2 regions of the Bradyrhizobium sp. T-1 genome follow, and region 1 is predicted to be linked to the other one. Evidence: riboswitches for the same ligand, from Rfam matches in the RefSeq annotation. Region 1 holds a riboswitch; the other holds the start of a gene.

Region 1 (7,515 bases):
GACCGAAGCTGATGCCGATCAGCAGCGCATGTGCAGCCAGTGTGCCGGCGCGCTCGCGATCGCCGGCCCCGAGCGCACGTGCGATGGCGGACGCCACGGCACCGCCCATGGCGCCGCCCGACATCGTCATGGTCAGGATCACTGTCGGAAACACCAGCGCCATCGCGGCCAGCGCTTCGACGCCGAGACGGCCGATATAGGAGGTCTCTGCGATCACCACGCAGGTGCCGGCCGACAGTGCGACCACATTCGGCCAGGCGAGCCCGAGCAGCGTGCGCAGGATCGGCCCGTCGGTCAGCGCGCTCCGCGCGGGGCGCCGAGAGGGCGGCAGCGGACGTTCCTGCTCATCGACCGGGATCTCGGCGATGTCCGTCATTTCGTCTCCGGCATAAGCGCCACTTGTGGCGCGGCAATGCTTAGGTGCGCTAATGAATTCACTCGCGCGAAAGGCGCGGTATGCACTTGTTAGCACGGCGGCGGCCGATTCCTCCTGCGTCGGGTGCAGGCGTGCCCTGCGGCAGCGCATTTCAGTAGGTGGAATTGGTTCTTCTCCCTCGCCCCGCTTGCGGGGCGAGGTGAAGCCCGCGGAAACACGGTCGTCTACCCAATCGTCCAGACCAGCGGCGGGTGGCCGCCTGCCGTCGGGCGCAAGTGCACATTGATATGCCGGCCGCATCCTGCCGCCAGTCCCTCGAGCAAACCTTCCAGCACCTTGGCGCAGGCGCGGTGATAATCGGCGACGTCATCCATCAGCTTCCAGCTCTGCTGGCGGATTTCGAAGCTGCCTTCGGATTGCGCGGTATCGGCCGCATCATCCTGCGCGGCGAACAGGGCGTTGAGGAAGGATGCGAACTCCTTCGCACCGCCGCGGCGCATTGCCAGCGGCTCCGCAATCTCATCGAAGAATTGCATGCCGATCAGCTTGCCGGTGATGTGCAGGAGATAGCCGGCATCTTCCGGCCCGAACAGCTGCACCATCACCGGCGCTGCCGTGCGAACATATTCCATCGCGTAGTTGCGATAGGCCTTTTCCAGCCGAGACTTCGGCCAGCTTGCGACGGGAAGCGCCGGTGCTCTCTTCGCGTCGAATAAAGGCGCGTCGAGATGGCGCGCATAGGCGAGACGCTGGTCCAGCTCCAGTGGATGGTCGTATTGGTGGTAGTAGCCTTCGAGCCCGTCCTGACCATCGACGCTCTGCTTGGTGCAGACGAAGCCCAGCCTGAGATCGCCGAGCGCGACACCGTTGTTGGCGTGCCAACCGCGCAGCATCGCGCGGCTGACCTCGCCCGGCACGCCGCAGATCGCCGGGCCTTTCCAGATCCAGCGCGGCGGCGGGTAGCGGATCCAGGCTTTGGTGTCGCTCTCATACATGTATTCGACGTGCACGCCGCCGATCCAGTTGGAGAGGTAGTGATATTGCGCGGCCGCTACCGCCGGCGGCAGATGATCAATCCCGAGCTTCTTGAGCCCCGGCAGGAAACGCTCCTGCTGCTGGCGGCGGAACACGCGGAAGACGAACTCGGCGGCCTCTGCCGTACCGCGCCGCGTGACCACCGTGAGGATGAGGCCGGTGAAGTAAGCGTGGTAGAGGTCGGCGACCACGCGCCAGCGTTTCCATTGCGCTTCCTGCGCGGCGTCTGCTGCGGCGGTCATGATCGCTCCCGATCGTTGTATTGATCGAGTGTGTCACTGCGGCAGGCAGCAGGCAACATGACGCGCCCGCAGAACGCCTTGCACGACAGCGCGCCAATTCCGCATCACGAAGTTTGCCTGGCCTTATTTTTGCGGAGCCTTGGCGGCGCGCTCGCGCTCAATGCGCTCGGTGACGTCGCGCGCCATGGCGACCGATCCCTGCACATTGCCGCCGGCATCACGCACCAGCGCGAAGGTCATTTCGATGTAGAGCTTGCGTCCACTCTTGTGCAGCGCGCGGGTCAGCGTCGGCCGGCCCGCAAGCTTCATCGCTCCGCTGGCAAGGGCGGCCTCAAAGCCCTTCCAGTGCGCGGCGCGCAGATGCTCCGGGATGATCAGATCGAGATTCTGGCCGAGCGCTTCGTCTGTCGCAAAACCGAACAGCGCGGTGGACGCACGATTCCAGCGCATGATCGTACCTGACCGATCCGAATAGATCAGCGCGTCGGCGACGTCGTCAAGGATGTTTGCGTCGAGCTGAGATTGATCGGTCATGGCACCACCTCGCATGTCGCCGGATTTTGCACATCCTGACACACATTCGGTGTCGTCGCCCGACTTGCCAGGGCATGACAGTGGAGTGTGCAGCTACACCCGGAAGTGCTTGCTCAGCTTCAGGCCCTGCGCCTGGTAGTTGGAACCGATACGCTGGCCGTACATCGCGTCGGGGCGCGCCAGCATCTTCTCGTAGACGAGACGGCCGACGATCTGGCCGTGCTCGAGGATGAACGGCACCTCGCGCGAGCGCACTTCCAGCACGGCGCGCGCGCCTTGCCCGCCCGCACCGGCATAGCCGAAGCCGGGATCGAAGAATCCGGCATAGTGCACGCGGAATTCGCCGACCAAGGGATCGAACGGCACCATCTCCGCGGCGTAATCCGGCGGGACCTGCACCGCCTCCTTGGAGGCGAGGATGTAGAACTCACCGGGATCGAGGATCAGGCTGCCGTCGGGACGCGCCGAGATCGGCTCCCAGAAATCTTCCACGGCATAGCCGGAGCGACGGTCGACATCGACCACGCCGGTGTGGCGCTTGGCGCGGTAGCCGACGAAGCCGGTGCCCTTCTCGCCGGAGAGATCGACGGAGACGGCGACGCCGCCGGTGAGATCGGCATCGTCGATGTCGACGAGACGCTCGGTGGCGTGGAGTGCATCGAGCGCATCGGCATTGAGGATGGCGTCACCGGTGCGGAAGCGCACCTGCGACAGGCGCGAGCCTTCGCGCACCAGGACTGGAAACGTCTTCGGGCTGATCTCGGCGTAAAGCGGGCCGTGATAACCGGCGCCGATCATGTCGAAGCGGCGGGTGCCGTCGGCGATCACGCGGGTGAAAACGTCGAGCCGGCCGGTCGAACTTTTCGGATTGGCTGCCGCGACGATCTCCGGCGGCAGCGCCAGGCTTTCCAGCAGCGGCACGATGTAGACGCAGTTGGTCTCCAGCACCGCGCCGTCGGCGAGACTGAACTCGTGCAGCTTCAACTGGTCGATGCGCTCGGCGACGGTGGCACCGGGGCCGGGCAGGAAGCTCGCGCGCACGCGATACGCGATGTCGCCGAGGCGGAGATCGAGGCTCGCCGGCTGGATCTGGCTTTCGACGAAATCGTATGCGGGCAGGATGAGGCCTGCTTCCGCCATCGCCGCGATCATGCGGTCGGGCAGGATACCATTGGCGTCGGCGGCAACCGTGAACGTCAACCGTGGGTCCTCATCAGGGGTCAAGTACATCCGGACTTGCGGGAAATACTAGTCTTTTACGGCTATCCGATGGACGCCTTGACGGAAAGGGCATTGCGGAATATGAGCATCACTTATCCCGTGGTGATTTGAGCCGGCCGGCTTGCAGCCACGTTAAATAAGTCGCTAAACAGGCCGGGGACCTCTGTGATCCCGGCCCGTGGAGATATCCAGGCCGGTTTTTTTGTGACCGTTTTCGACGAGACGGTCATCTCGGAGGGTCCTATGTCGAAGTCGCCTGCTACTTACCGTCCCGAAACCCGCCTGGTCCATTCCGGCACCCTGCGCTCGCAATATGGCGAGACGTCGGAGGCGCTGTTCCTGACCCAGGGCTACGTCTACAACAGCGCCGAGGAGTGCGAGGCGCGGTTCAAGGGCGAGGACCCCGGCTTCATCTATTCGCGCTACTCCAACCCCACGATCGCGATGTTCGAGCGCCGCATGATCGAGCTCGAAGGGGCAGAGGCCGCGCGCTCGGCCGCAACGGGCATGGCCGCCGTGACGACTGCGATCCTGGCGCCGCTCAAGGCTGGTGACCACGTCGTGGCCTCGCGGGCGCTGTTCGGCTCGTGTCTCTATGTCATTCAGGACCTGCTGCCGCGCTACGGCATCGAGACCACGCTGGTCGACGGCGCCAATCTCGATGAATGGCAGCGTGCGCTGAAGCCCAACACCAAGACGTTCTTCCTGGAGAGCCCGACCAATCCGACGCTCGACGTGCTCGACATTCCCGGCATTGCCGAGATCGCCCACAGCGGCGGCGCGCGGCTCGTCGTCGACAACGTGTTCGCGACGCCGATCTGGCAAAGCCCGCTCGCGTTAGGGGCCGACGTCGTCGTCTACTCCGCGACCAAGCACATCGACGGCCAGGGCCGCTGTCTCGGCGGCATCATCCTGTCCTCGGAAGCCTTCATCGCCGAGCACATTCACAATTTCATGCGCCAGACCGGCCCGTCGATCTCGCCGTTCAACGCCTGGGTCCTGCTCAAGGGCCTGGAAACGCTCGGCGTGCGCGTACGCGCGCAGACCGACACTGCGGCGCGCATCGCCGACGTGCTGGCGAGCCATCCGAAGATTGCGCGGCTGGTCTATCCCGGACGCGAGGATCATCCGCAGGCGGCGCTGGTCAAGAAGCAGATGCGCGGCGGCTCGACCCTGGTTGGCTTCGAGGTCAAGGGCGGCAAGGCCGCGGCGTTCCGCGTGCTCAACGAGCTGAAGCTTGCCAAGATCTCGAACAATCTCGGCGATGCCAAGAGCCTGGTGACACATCCGGCGACCACGACGCATCAGCGGCTGAAGCCGGAAGTGCGCGCCGAACTCGGCATTGGCGAAGGATTCATCCGCTACTCGGCCGGGCTCGAGCACGCGGATGATCTGATCGAGGATCTGACGGCGGCGCTGGAGAAGGCGTAACGGGGTGAATAGCGAGTGGCGAATGGATCGATCCCCATTCGCTACCCGCCACTCCCTACTCGCTTCCCTTACATCGGCCGGTACGTCCGCACGTCCGCCGGCACGTTCACCCCTAGCTTGATCTGCCCCACCGAGCGGATGATGTCGTCGCCGAGCAACTGGGCGAAGCAGGCATAGCCCCAATCGTTCATGTGCAGGCCGTCGGCGATGACGAAGCTCTCGACCGGCAGCGCCTGCTTCTCGTGCCACTCGCGCATCACCTCGAAGCGCGGAAAGATGCCGACGTGACGGAGCTCGGCGACCTTGCCGAGCAGCTTCACCATCTTGCCCGCACTTTCGGGACGCTCGGTGACGCGCGGCGAATATTGCGGGTCGACCAGCACGACGTCGGCATCGCCGGCCGTCTGGATGCGGGTGACGCCGTCCTCGACCATCTTGGCGGTATCGCCGGGATCGAGGTTGCGCAGCACGGCGTTGGTGCCGACCTGCCAGATCACGAGATCCGGATGCACATCGATCACCTCCTTCTGGAGGCGCGTCATCATCTCGGGCGCGTCCTCGCCACCGACGCCGGCATTGATGACGGTGATGTCGGCGGTCGGGTATTGCCGGCGCAACTGCGCGGCGAGACGGTTCGGATAATTGAAATCGGGCGAGCTCGCACCGTAACCCGCGGTCGACGACGAGCCGAACGCGACGATCACGACAGGCTTGCCGGCGACGAGCTTGTTCGCGACATGCGGCAGCGAGCCCATGGTCTTCGAGACGCCCTTCGGCGACAGGCAAGGCACGCGGCTGAAAATGTCGCCGGCGGATTTCGCGACCTGCTTCACCTTGTCGATGGCGCGCGAGGTGAGACCGCGCTGGTCGGTGGTCGACTGGCCGGTCGCGGCCACGGTCGTCTGGGACGGTGATGCCGGTGCGGGATTAGCGGATTGCTGCGGAGCAGGCGTCGCCTGCGCGGCTTGAGCGCGAGCGGGGACCTGCAGCATGGGCGTCAGCACCAGCAGCACCGCCGCTGCGGGCGCGACCAGCCGTGTCGACAGGCCAAAAGGGCGGAGAGAACTCATTAACGCTAGACCTCAATTTTGCTGCTCGGCCGGCCCCAGATGGGCTGCGTCGATCACGAACTGTGCCAACGCCCGGCCGATGCAATCATGGACCTGCTTCGCCAGCTCGGGGCCCCGGGATGGGCTGAACAGGTCGAACTGACCCTGATCATTCCACTGCCGCATCATCGCGAAACGGTCGAACAGCGGGATATCATGCTCCTGTGCCACCACCCGCATGTTATCGAGATAAGGCGGTGCCGAGATCATGGTTTCGGTACGGGGGCTGTACTGCAAATTCATCAAGACGACGTCAGCCCCTGCATTTTGCAACGCAGCGACACCTTCGGTCACGGCGCCGCGGAAATCGTCGGGATCGACGGAGCGGATAGCATCCACGGTCCCGGTCTGCCAGATGACCAAAGTAGGTGCTTTTGCTTCCATCAGCTTAACGAAGGTCCCGGCAGCTTCCTCCGCCGTTTTCTTGCTCTGTATTTCTACGGATACGTGCACAGTCTCCGCAGGCGGCAGCTTGTCCTTCAAGACGGCCTGCATCCGCGCCGGATAGGAGCTGTCCTCTTGGGCCGGAATGGTGGTGGAGCGGCTGCCGATCACCAGGATCTCGAGCGGTTTGCCCGATTTGACGGTGTCGGCGACCTTGTGGAGCTGGCTGTCGGTGGCGAGCAGATAGGGCGGCAATTCGCAGGCTGCGGGCGCAGCAGGCACGGCATCGCCCGCGCGCGCCGAAGGCGCAGCGAGACCACCGCACAGCAGGATCAGGCTCAGGAGAACCTTAGCCTTCATCAGCCCCCTCCCGCCAGATCGGCGTTGCCGACGGCGGCTTTGTTTTTCGTACCGCTCTTGTCGGCCACGCGCTTGTACCACGAAATCACCCAGGCCATCGCCCACATGATCAGGATTCCGGAGAGACTAATCAGCGCATGCATGGCCGGTCCACCGGAGACTTCGGCCAGGATGAAGTGGCCGGCAAAGGCCAGGAAGACGCCGAGGCAGAAGATCTCCAGCGAATGCTGGCCGCACACGATCAGCGGCCGCAGCCACGGCGACTTCAGCCCCGGCCAGTCCCGCGGCAGGAAGCGAACGGTGAGCGCCGACAGCGCCAGGAAATGCGTGAAGCGCAGCACGTCGAGGTCGGTCTTGTCGATCGGATACATCCACTGTTCAAGCCGCTTCGGCATGAAGTGCGAGAGCTGCGGCAGGTACCAGGTCAGCGTCACGTAGAACGCCGCGACGAGATAGGCGATCGAGATCCACATCGTTATGGGGGAAGCCAGGATGCGCGACATGCGTCGCGCACCTCCGAGCGCACACCAGGCTCCGAACACGAAAAGCAATTGCCAGGCCAGCGGATTGAACGCCCAGAAGCCGTTCGGATAGGCCGAGAAATAGAGGTCGAATTCCCAGGTCGCCGCATAAAGCAGGGCCGAGAGCGCAAGCGTCACGTCGGGCCGCCACTTCATCGACCACAGGATCAGCGGCAGCGCCAGCATCAAGACGATGTACAGCGGCAGCACGTCCATGTTGACGGGACGGAAGCGCAAGAGCAGCGCCTGCACGATGGTGACGTCGGGCTGCTTGAGGAAATCCATGATGCCCATCTCTTCGG
Region 2 (7,515 bases), 360 kb from region 1:
CACAATTTCGTGCGCTGACCGGCCGGCTTGGCGGGTGCGAGCCGAATCCCTTAAGTAGCCGCATGACAGCCAGCCATACCGCCGAAATCACCGGCCTTTACCGCTACCCGATTAAGGGCCTGACGCCCGAGCCTCTGCCTCGGGTCTCCTTGCGAACCGGCCAGCCCCTGCCCGCCGACCGCCGTTACGCCATCGAGAACGGCCCGAGCGGCTTCGATCCCGAGGCACCCAGCTGGAAGCCGAAAATCCAGTTTCTGATGCTGGCACGAAACGAGCGGCTGGCCTCGCTCGACAGCCGGTTCGACGATGCGAGCAACCGCCTGACCATCCGCAAGGACGGCCAGATCGTCGCCAGCGGCGATCTGGAGACCGCGGACGGCCGCGCTGCCATCGAACGCTACTTCACGGAGAATTTCCAACCGGAGCTGAAAGGGCCGCCGAAGGTGCTGTCCGGGCGCGACCACAGCTTTTCCGATGTCGACCGCAAGGTCGTGTCCATCGTCAATCTCGACAGCGTCCGTGCCATCGAGACCATGCTCGGCGGCAAAGCGGTCAATCCTCTGCGCTTCCGCGCCAATCTCTACGTGACGGGCTGGCCGGCCTGGTCGGAGCTCGACCTGGTCGGCCAGACGCTCGCAATCGGGCAGGCCCGGCTGAACGTGGTCAAGCGCATTGTCCGCTGCCCGGCCACAAATGTAGACCCGGTGACGGCCAAGCGCGATCTCGAGATACCCCCGACGCTGTCACGCCATCTCGGCCACATGAATTGCGGCATCTATGCCGAGGTGATCGCCGATGGCGAGATCGACGTGGGGGATGCGGTTGCGGTGGAAGAGCCGAGATTGGTGTGAGCCTTGTTCGCCGTCCCGGACAAGCGCACCCAAAGCGCGCGCCGATCCGGGACCCATAGCCACAGAGAGTGGTTTGGCGAAGACTCGTGGTTATCAACTCGCACAACAACGCAAGCCTGTGGTGATGGGTCCCGGATCTGCGCTGACGCTTGTCCGGGACGATGATCTTGTTTGACGCAAGGGCACCCCTCGCATCTCTCAACTCAATTCGGCATCACATAGGCATAGACGCGGCCGCGCGAGATCGGCGCCTCGCGAACGCGATTGCCGTTGTTGCCGGAGATCATGATCGGATTCCCCTGCGCGTCGATCCCGGTGATGATGCCGACGTGACCGCCACGCCGGCCACGCGACATCACGGCGATGGCGCCGACCTGCGGACCGGAGACGCGCGTGCCGTAATGTGCGAACGAGCTCGCCATGTCCGAGCCGGTGCCCTGATGGCCGGTATGCTGCAGCACCATGTTCATGAAGCGCGCGCACCACAGGCTGCCGCGCCCGGTCGGATTGCCGCCGATATAGCGGCGCGCCTCGGACACGAGGCCCGATCCGCCGCCGAAGCCGCTGCTCGCAGCCATGCCGTCATTGGCGGTGCCGCTATTGGCATTCGGATTGTAGCTGGCCTGCGTGTCGGCAAAGCCGCTCGCCCGCAACTGCGCCGCGCCACGTTCGAAGCGCGAGCTGCGTGCATGGTGGCGATAATGATGATGCCTGGCGTGATGCACGTAACCGTGCCGCTCTGCGCTATGACGATGATGCGGCCGCGCTGAGGCCGGAGAAACAAACACGGCAACCGCCGCGAAGAAAATCGCCAGCGCGACAACACAACGCGACAGGCGAGACGCAAACAACTCAACCATACTTCATCCTCGTTGACACCCCCACTTCCCAAGTCGACCCGTGCGGTGGCCGACATCGAAAAGGCCGTTAAGCCGGACGATGTGGCAAGAAAAAGACGCCGTGCGGGCGAATAGCTGCGATGATTTTGTGTTGATGCTCGCGGGATGCTGCCGCATTGCGGACACCAGCATTAACTGCAATCCTGCAAAGGCGGCTTGAAGAGAGGGAAACGGTTAATGCCCCACGCCACGACCAGGGACGACGTCCGCATCTATTTCGAAGAAGCGGGTCAGGGAACGCCGATTATCTTTTTGCACGAGTTCGCGGCCGACTACACCAATTGGGAGCCGCAGATGCGCTACTTCTCGCGCAGCCACCGTTGCATCACTTATTCGGCGCGCGGCTACACACCGTCGGACGTGCCGGATGGCGAGGTCTACACCTTCGAGCATTTCTACACCGACGCGCTAGCGGTGCTCGATCATCTCAAGGTCGAACGCGCGCATCTCGTCGGTCTGTCGATGGGCGCTTACTCATCGCTCCAGATCGGATTGAACGCGCCACAGCGCACGCTGTCGATGACGCTTGCCGGCGTCGGCTCAGGCTCGGAGCTCGAGAATTTGGAGGCCTGGCGCAAGCAGTGCCGCGCCAACGCAGAGCAGTTCGAGACGCTCGGCTCCGCCGAGGTCGCAAAAGTCACGCGCGAGGCGCCGAGCCGGATTCCCTTCCTGGGGAAAGACCCGCGCGGCCACGCCGATTTCTACGCCGCGCTGGCGCGGCACGATGCCAGGGGGTCGGCGAACACGATGCGCGGCTTCCAGGGCCGCCGCCCCTCGATCTACACCATGACGGATGCGATCAAGGCCGCGGCGACGCCGGCGCTGATCATCTGCGGCGACGAGGACGATCCCTGCGTCGGGGCGAGCCTGTTCTTGAAGAAGCATCTCCCGGCCGCGGGGCTGGCGATGTTTCCAAAGTCCGGCCATGTGCTCAATCTCGAAGAGCCCGCATTGTTCAACGAGAGCGTGGAGCGGTTCGTGACGCTGGTGGAGGCGGGCCGTTGGCCGGTGCGCGATCCGAGGTCGCTGGCGGCGCATTAGGGCAAAGTCGCAGCCAAGTATTCCGTCATTGCGAGCGCAGCGAAGCAATCCCCCTCCGCGGAAGAACTCTGGATCGCTTCGCTGCGCTCGCAATGACGAGAGACTATTTTTCGCCACCGCGGCTCAGCAAGAACACGCCCTGCTCGCCGAACAGATTCCACACCCACCATGGCAATCGCAGCCGCAGCGGACGGCCGTAGAGGTCGAGCGCCTCGGCGCGCTCCATCTTGACGTGGATTTCGTCGCAGAGCTCGACGAAGTCCTTGATGGTGCAGAAATGGATATTGGCGGTGTCGTACCAGCTGGCGGGCAGATTCTCCGTGCGCGGCATGTGGCCGCCGATCAGGAGTTGGAGCCGCATTCGCCAGAAGCCAAAATTCGGAAACGAGACGATGGCGCGGCGGCCGATGCGCAAGAGATTCTCCAGTACGACCTTCGGCTGCCGCGTGGCCTGGAGCGTCTGCGACAGGATCACGTAGTCGAAGGCATCGTCGGGATAGTTGACGAGGTCGGTATCGGCATCGCCCTGCACCACCGCGAGGCCCTTGGCGACGCAGCGGTTGACGCCTTCACGCGACAGCTCGATGCCGCGGCCGTCGATGCCGCGGGTCTCCAGCAGCTGAAGCAGATCGCCCTCGCCGCAGCCGACATCGAGCACTTTCGAGCCCGGCTTGACCATTTCGGCGACCAGCAGATGGTCGGCGCGAAACGGGCCGGACTGCTCCGACGCGAGGCCATTGAGCGGCAGCACTTCCTGTACAGACATCGCGAGCCGTCCTTGTCAGTCGTTCTTGACGCTGAGCCCGCGCGCCTTGCCGGCCGATTGCAGGAAGGCGCGGGCGATATCGAAGAATTCGGGCACATCGAGCAGGAAGGCGTCGTGGCCGCGATCGGTCTCGATCTCCGCGAACGACACCCGCGCGCTCGACGCATTGAGCGCGTGCACAAGCGCGCGTGATTCCGAGGTCGGGAACAGCCAGTCGCTGGTGAAGGAGACGACGCAGAAGCGCGTCTCGATCCCGGCGAACGCTTTCGCCAGCACGCCGCCGTGGTCGCCGGCGATGTCGAAATAATCCATCGCGCGTGTGAGATAGAGATAGGAGTTGGCATCGAAGCGCTCGACAAAAGACGAGCCCTGGTAACGCAGATAAGATTCGACCTGGAAGTCGGCGTCGAACGAGAAGGTCGGCAGGTCGCGGTCCTGCATGCGGCGGCCGAACTTCCGATGCAGCGCGGCGTCCGAAAGATAGGTGATGTGCGCGGCCATGCGCGCGACCGCGAGGCCGCGATGCGGATGGATGCCCCGATCGGCGTAGGCGCCGTTGTGCCAGTCTGGATCGGCCATCACGGCCTGACGGCCGAGCTCGTGGAAGGCGATGTTCTGCGCCGAATGCCGCGTCGAACAGGCGATCGCGAGTGCGGAGTAGACTCGCGTCGGGTAGGCCGCGGTCCATTGCAGCACTTGCATGCCGCCCATCGAGCCGCCGACCACTGCAAACAGCGTGTCGATGCCGAGCCGGTCGATCAGCATCGCCTGCGCGCGCACCATGTCGGGGATGGTGATGACGGGGAAATCCAGGCCCCACACCTTGCCGGTCGCGGGATTGATCGAGGCAGGGCCGGTCGAGCCCATGCAGCCGCCGATCACGTTGGAGCAGATGATGAAGTAGCGGCTGGGATCGAGCGGCCGGCCGGGGCCGACCAGCGTCTCCCACCAGCCGGACTTGCCGGTGACGGGATGCACGTTGGCGACGTGCTGATCACCCGTCAGCGCATGGCAGATCAGCACCGCATTGGAGCGATCGGCGTTGAGCTCGCCATAGGTCTTGTAGGCGATCTGGAACGGGGAGAGATCGATGCCGCAATCGAGCCGCAGCGGCTGCTCGGCGCCGAACTGCGCGACCTCTGAACTGGGATGATCGACCTCATGCGACCGATCGTCGGCACTGATCGCGGGACTTGGGATCGTAGGACTTGGGACAGACTTGACGCCAACCATCTCTGACCATCGACCTCGTTTGCGATCGGACTTCAGATCGCGACTGACATCAGGCCATGAAAAACCCGGCCTGAACGATAGGTTCGGCCGGGATCGGAAGCGTCCCCGGCCTGTTTAGCGAATTTTTTAACGTGGCTGCAAGCCGGCCGGCTCAAATGACCACGGAACAGGCAAAAACCTACTGTCTTGGGCGCTTTTCGTCAAGTCACGGTCCGGACGAGGCAAAACAGTCTCTCAATGCGCATCCTCGCAGGGCGTCATTTCTCTTTGCTTTCGCCGCCGTGACTGCCTAATCAAGACATTATCCGCAGTGGATCCGGCTCGCCCGATCCGCATTGGAACAGCCCTTACAACAGCACCTCGCAGATATGTCCCAACGTCCGCCCGCGCCACCATCGCTCCAGGAATTGCGCAAGGAGATCGACGCGATCGACGAGGGCATGCATCGCCTGCTGATGCAGCGCGGCGACATCATCGACCGCCTGATCCAGGTGAAACAGACCCAGGAGGTCGGCTCGGCGTTCCGTCCGGCGCGCGAGGCCGCGATGATGCGCGACATCGTGCAGCGCCATCGCGGCATCCTGCCGCTCGACACGGTCGAGAGCATCTGGCGCGTCATCATCTCGACCTTCACCTATGTCCAGGCGCCGTTCTCCGTGCATGCCGACATCTCGGTGAGCGAGCCAGCAATGCGTGATTCCGTGCGCTTCCATTTCGGCTTCACGGTTCCTTATGTCGCGCATTTCAGCGCGCAGGCCGCGGTCGAGGCGGTGGCGAAGTCCAAGGGCGATCTGGCGCTGGTCTCGGCGACCTCGAGCCGCACGCCGTGGTGGCTGGAGCTGGAAGCGGACGGCGCGCCGAAGATCATCGCGCGGATGCCTTTCGTCGAGCGCGCCGACCATCCGGCCGCGCTGCCCGTGTTCGCGATCTCGCGTGTCGCCGACAGCGCCGTGGTGACGGAGGTCGAGACCTTCAGCGTGCGCGTGTCCGGCTGGAACGCCGAGGTCGCGCGGGCGCTGTCGCCGCTGGCCGAGATCGTGGCGGTGCCCGATACCGCCTTCGACGGCGCGGCCCTGCTGATCTCGGTCACGAGCGCCACCAGCATCGACAAAATCAGGGCTGCCCTGATCGAAGCGGGGGCCTCCGTGCGCTCCACGGCCCTCGTCGGCAGCCACGCAACGCGCTATACGGTGCCCCCGACCGGGTCGAAATCGTAGATCGCGAACCGCTTAAAGCCTATCCGGAGTTGAAGATGTCCCGCCCCGTGCCGAATCCCGGCATTCTCGATATTGCGCCCTACACGCCCGGCAAGAGCCCGGTCGCTGAGCCGGGCCGCAAGGTGTTCAAGCTCTCGGCCAACGAGACGCCGTTCGGACCCTCGCCCAAGGCAATCGAGGCCTTCAAGCACGTCGCGGAGCATCTGGAAGATTATCCTGAGGGAACCTCGCGCGTGCTGCGTGAGGCGATCGGCCGCTCCTTCGGGCTCGACCCCAACCGCATCATTTGCGGCGCTGGTTCGGACGAGATCCTCAACCTGCTCGCCCACACCTATCTCAGCCATGGCGACGAGGCGATCTCGACCACGCACGGCTTCCTGGTCTACCCGATCGCGACCATGGCGGTCGGCGCCAAGAACGTGGTTGCGGCGGAAAAGAACCTGACCTGCGACGTCGACGCGATCCTGAACGCGGTGACGCCGAAGACGAAGCTGGTCTGGCTCGCCAACCCCAACAACCCGACCGGTACCTATATCCCGTTCGACGAGATCAAGCGCCTGCGCGCCGGCCTGCCCTCGCATGTGCTGCTGGTGCTCGACGCCGCCTATAGCGACTATGTTTCCCGTAACGACTATGAGATGGGGATCGAGCTCGTCGCCACCACCGAGAATACGGTGGTGACGCACACCTTCTCCAAGATCCACGGCCTTGCGGCGCTGCGCGTCGGCTGGATGTTCGGGCCCGAGCACATCATCGACGCCGTCAACCGCATCCGCGGTCCCTTCAATGTGTCGACGCCGGCGATGTACGCCGCAGTCGCCGCGATCGAGGACACCGCGCACCAGGCGATGTCCAAGCAGTTCACCGAAACCTGGCGCAGCTGGCTCACCGAGGAGATCGGCAAGCTCGGGCTGAAGGTGACCCCCAGCGTCGCCAATTTCGTGCTGATCCATTTCCCGACCGACAAGGGCAAGACCGCGGACGACGCCGACGCCTTCCTCACCAAGCGCGGCCTCGTGCTGCGCGCGCTGAAGAATTACGGCCTGCCGCACTCGCTGCGCATGACCATCGGCACCGAGGAGGCCAATCGCCTCGTCGCCGAGGCCCTGCGCGACTTCATGGCCGACAAGTGAGCGTGGAGGCGCACTTCCAGCGAGTCGCGCTGATCGGCTTCGGCCTGATCGGCGGCTCGATCGCGCGCGCCGCGAAACGCCAGGGCCTGGCCGGCGAGATCGTCACCACCGCGCGCTCGGAAAAGACGCGCGCACGGGTGCTCGAGCTTGGCATTGTCGACCGGGTCGTGGCGACCAACGCAGAAGCGGTGAAGGATGCCGATCTCGTCATCCTCTGCATTCCCGTCGGCGCCTGCGGGCCGGTGGCGCAGGAGATCGCCGCACATCTGAAGCCCGGCGCCGTGATCTCCGACGTCGGCTCGGTCAAGGGCGCCGTGGTCAAGGACATGGCGCCGCACCTGCCGAAGACTGTTCATTTCGTGCCGGCGCATCCGG

Evidence for each region. A riboswitch is a leader RNA that binds a small molecule or an ion and turns the genes downstream of it on or off. The one in region 1 is predicted to bind S-adenosylmethionine.
Region 2: another riboswitch for S-adenosylmethionine. It lies ahead of metX (homoserine O-acetyltransferase MetX); the one in region 1 lies ahead of ACWAT4_RS38075 (O-succinylhomoserine sulfhydrylase).

Annotation. Positions count from the first base shown of each region.
Region 1 covers NZ_CM132115.1:7,960,722-7,968,236, forward strand. Annotated here, with positions in the region: gene ACWAT4_RS38055 (MATE family efflux transporter) at 1-376, opposite strand, end outside; gene ACWAT4_RS38060 (hypothetical protein) at 601-1,653, opposite strand; gene ACWAT4_RS38065 (PAS domain-containing protein) at 1,777-2,187, opposite strand; gene ACWAT4_RS38070 (2'-deoxycytidine 5'-triphosphate deaminase) at 2,281-3,417, opposite strand; SAM riboswitch at 3,498-3,577, shown strand; gene ACWAT4_RS38075 (O-succinylhomoserine sulfhydrylase) at 3,652-4,839, shown strand; gene ACWAT4_RS38080 (SGNH/GDSL hydrolase family protein) at 4,908-5,909, opposite strand; gene ACWAT4_RS38085 (SGNH/GDSL hydrolase family protein) at 5,922-6,692, opposite strand; gene ACWAT4_RS38090 (OpgC domain-containing protein) at 6,692-7,515, opposite strand, start outside.
Region 2 covers NZ_CM132115.1:7,600,470-7,607,984, forward strand. Annotated here, with positions in the region: gene ACWAT4_RS36335 (MOSC domain-containing protein) at 63-851, shown strand; gene ACWAT4_RS36340 (TIGR02594 family protein) at 1,055-1,711, opposite strand; gene ACWAT4_RS36345 (alpha/beta fold hydrolase) at 1,928-2,791, shown strand; gene metW (methionine biosynthesis protein MetW) at 2,895-3,557, opposite strand; gene metX (homoserine O-acetyltransferase MetX) at 3,573-4,790, opposite strand; SAM riboswitch at 4,884-4,963, opposite strand; gene ACWAT4_RS36360 (chorismate mutase) at 5,159-6,007, shown strand; gene hisC (histidinol-phosphate transaminase) at 6,043-7,140, shown strand; gene ACWAT4_RS36370 (prephenate/arogenate dehydrogenase family protein) at 7,137-7,515, shown strand, end outside.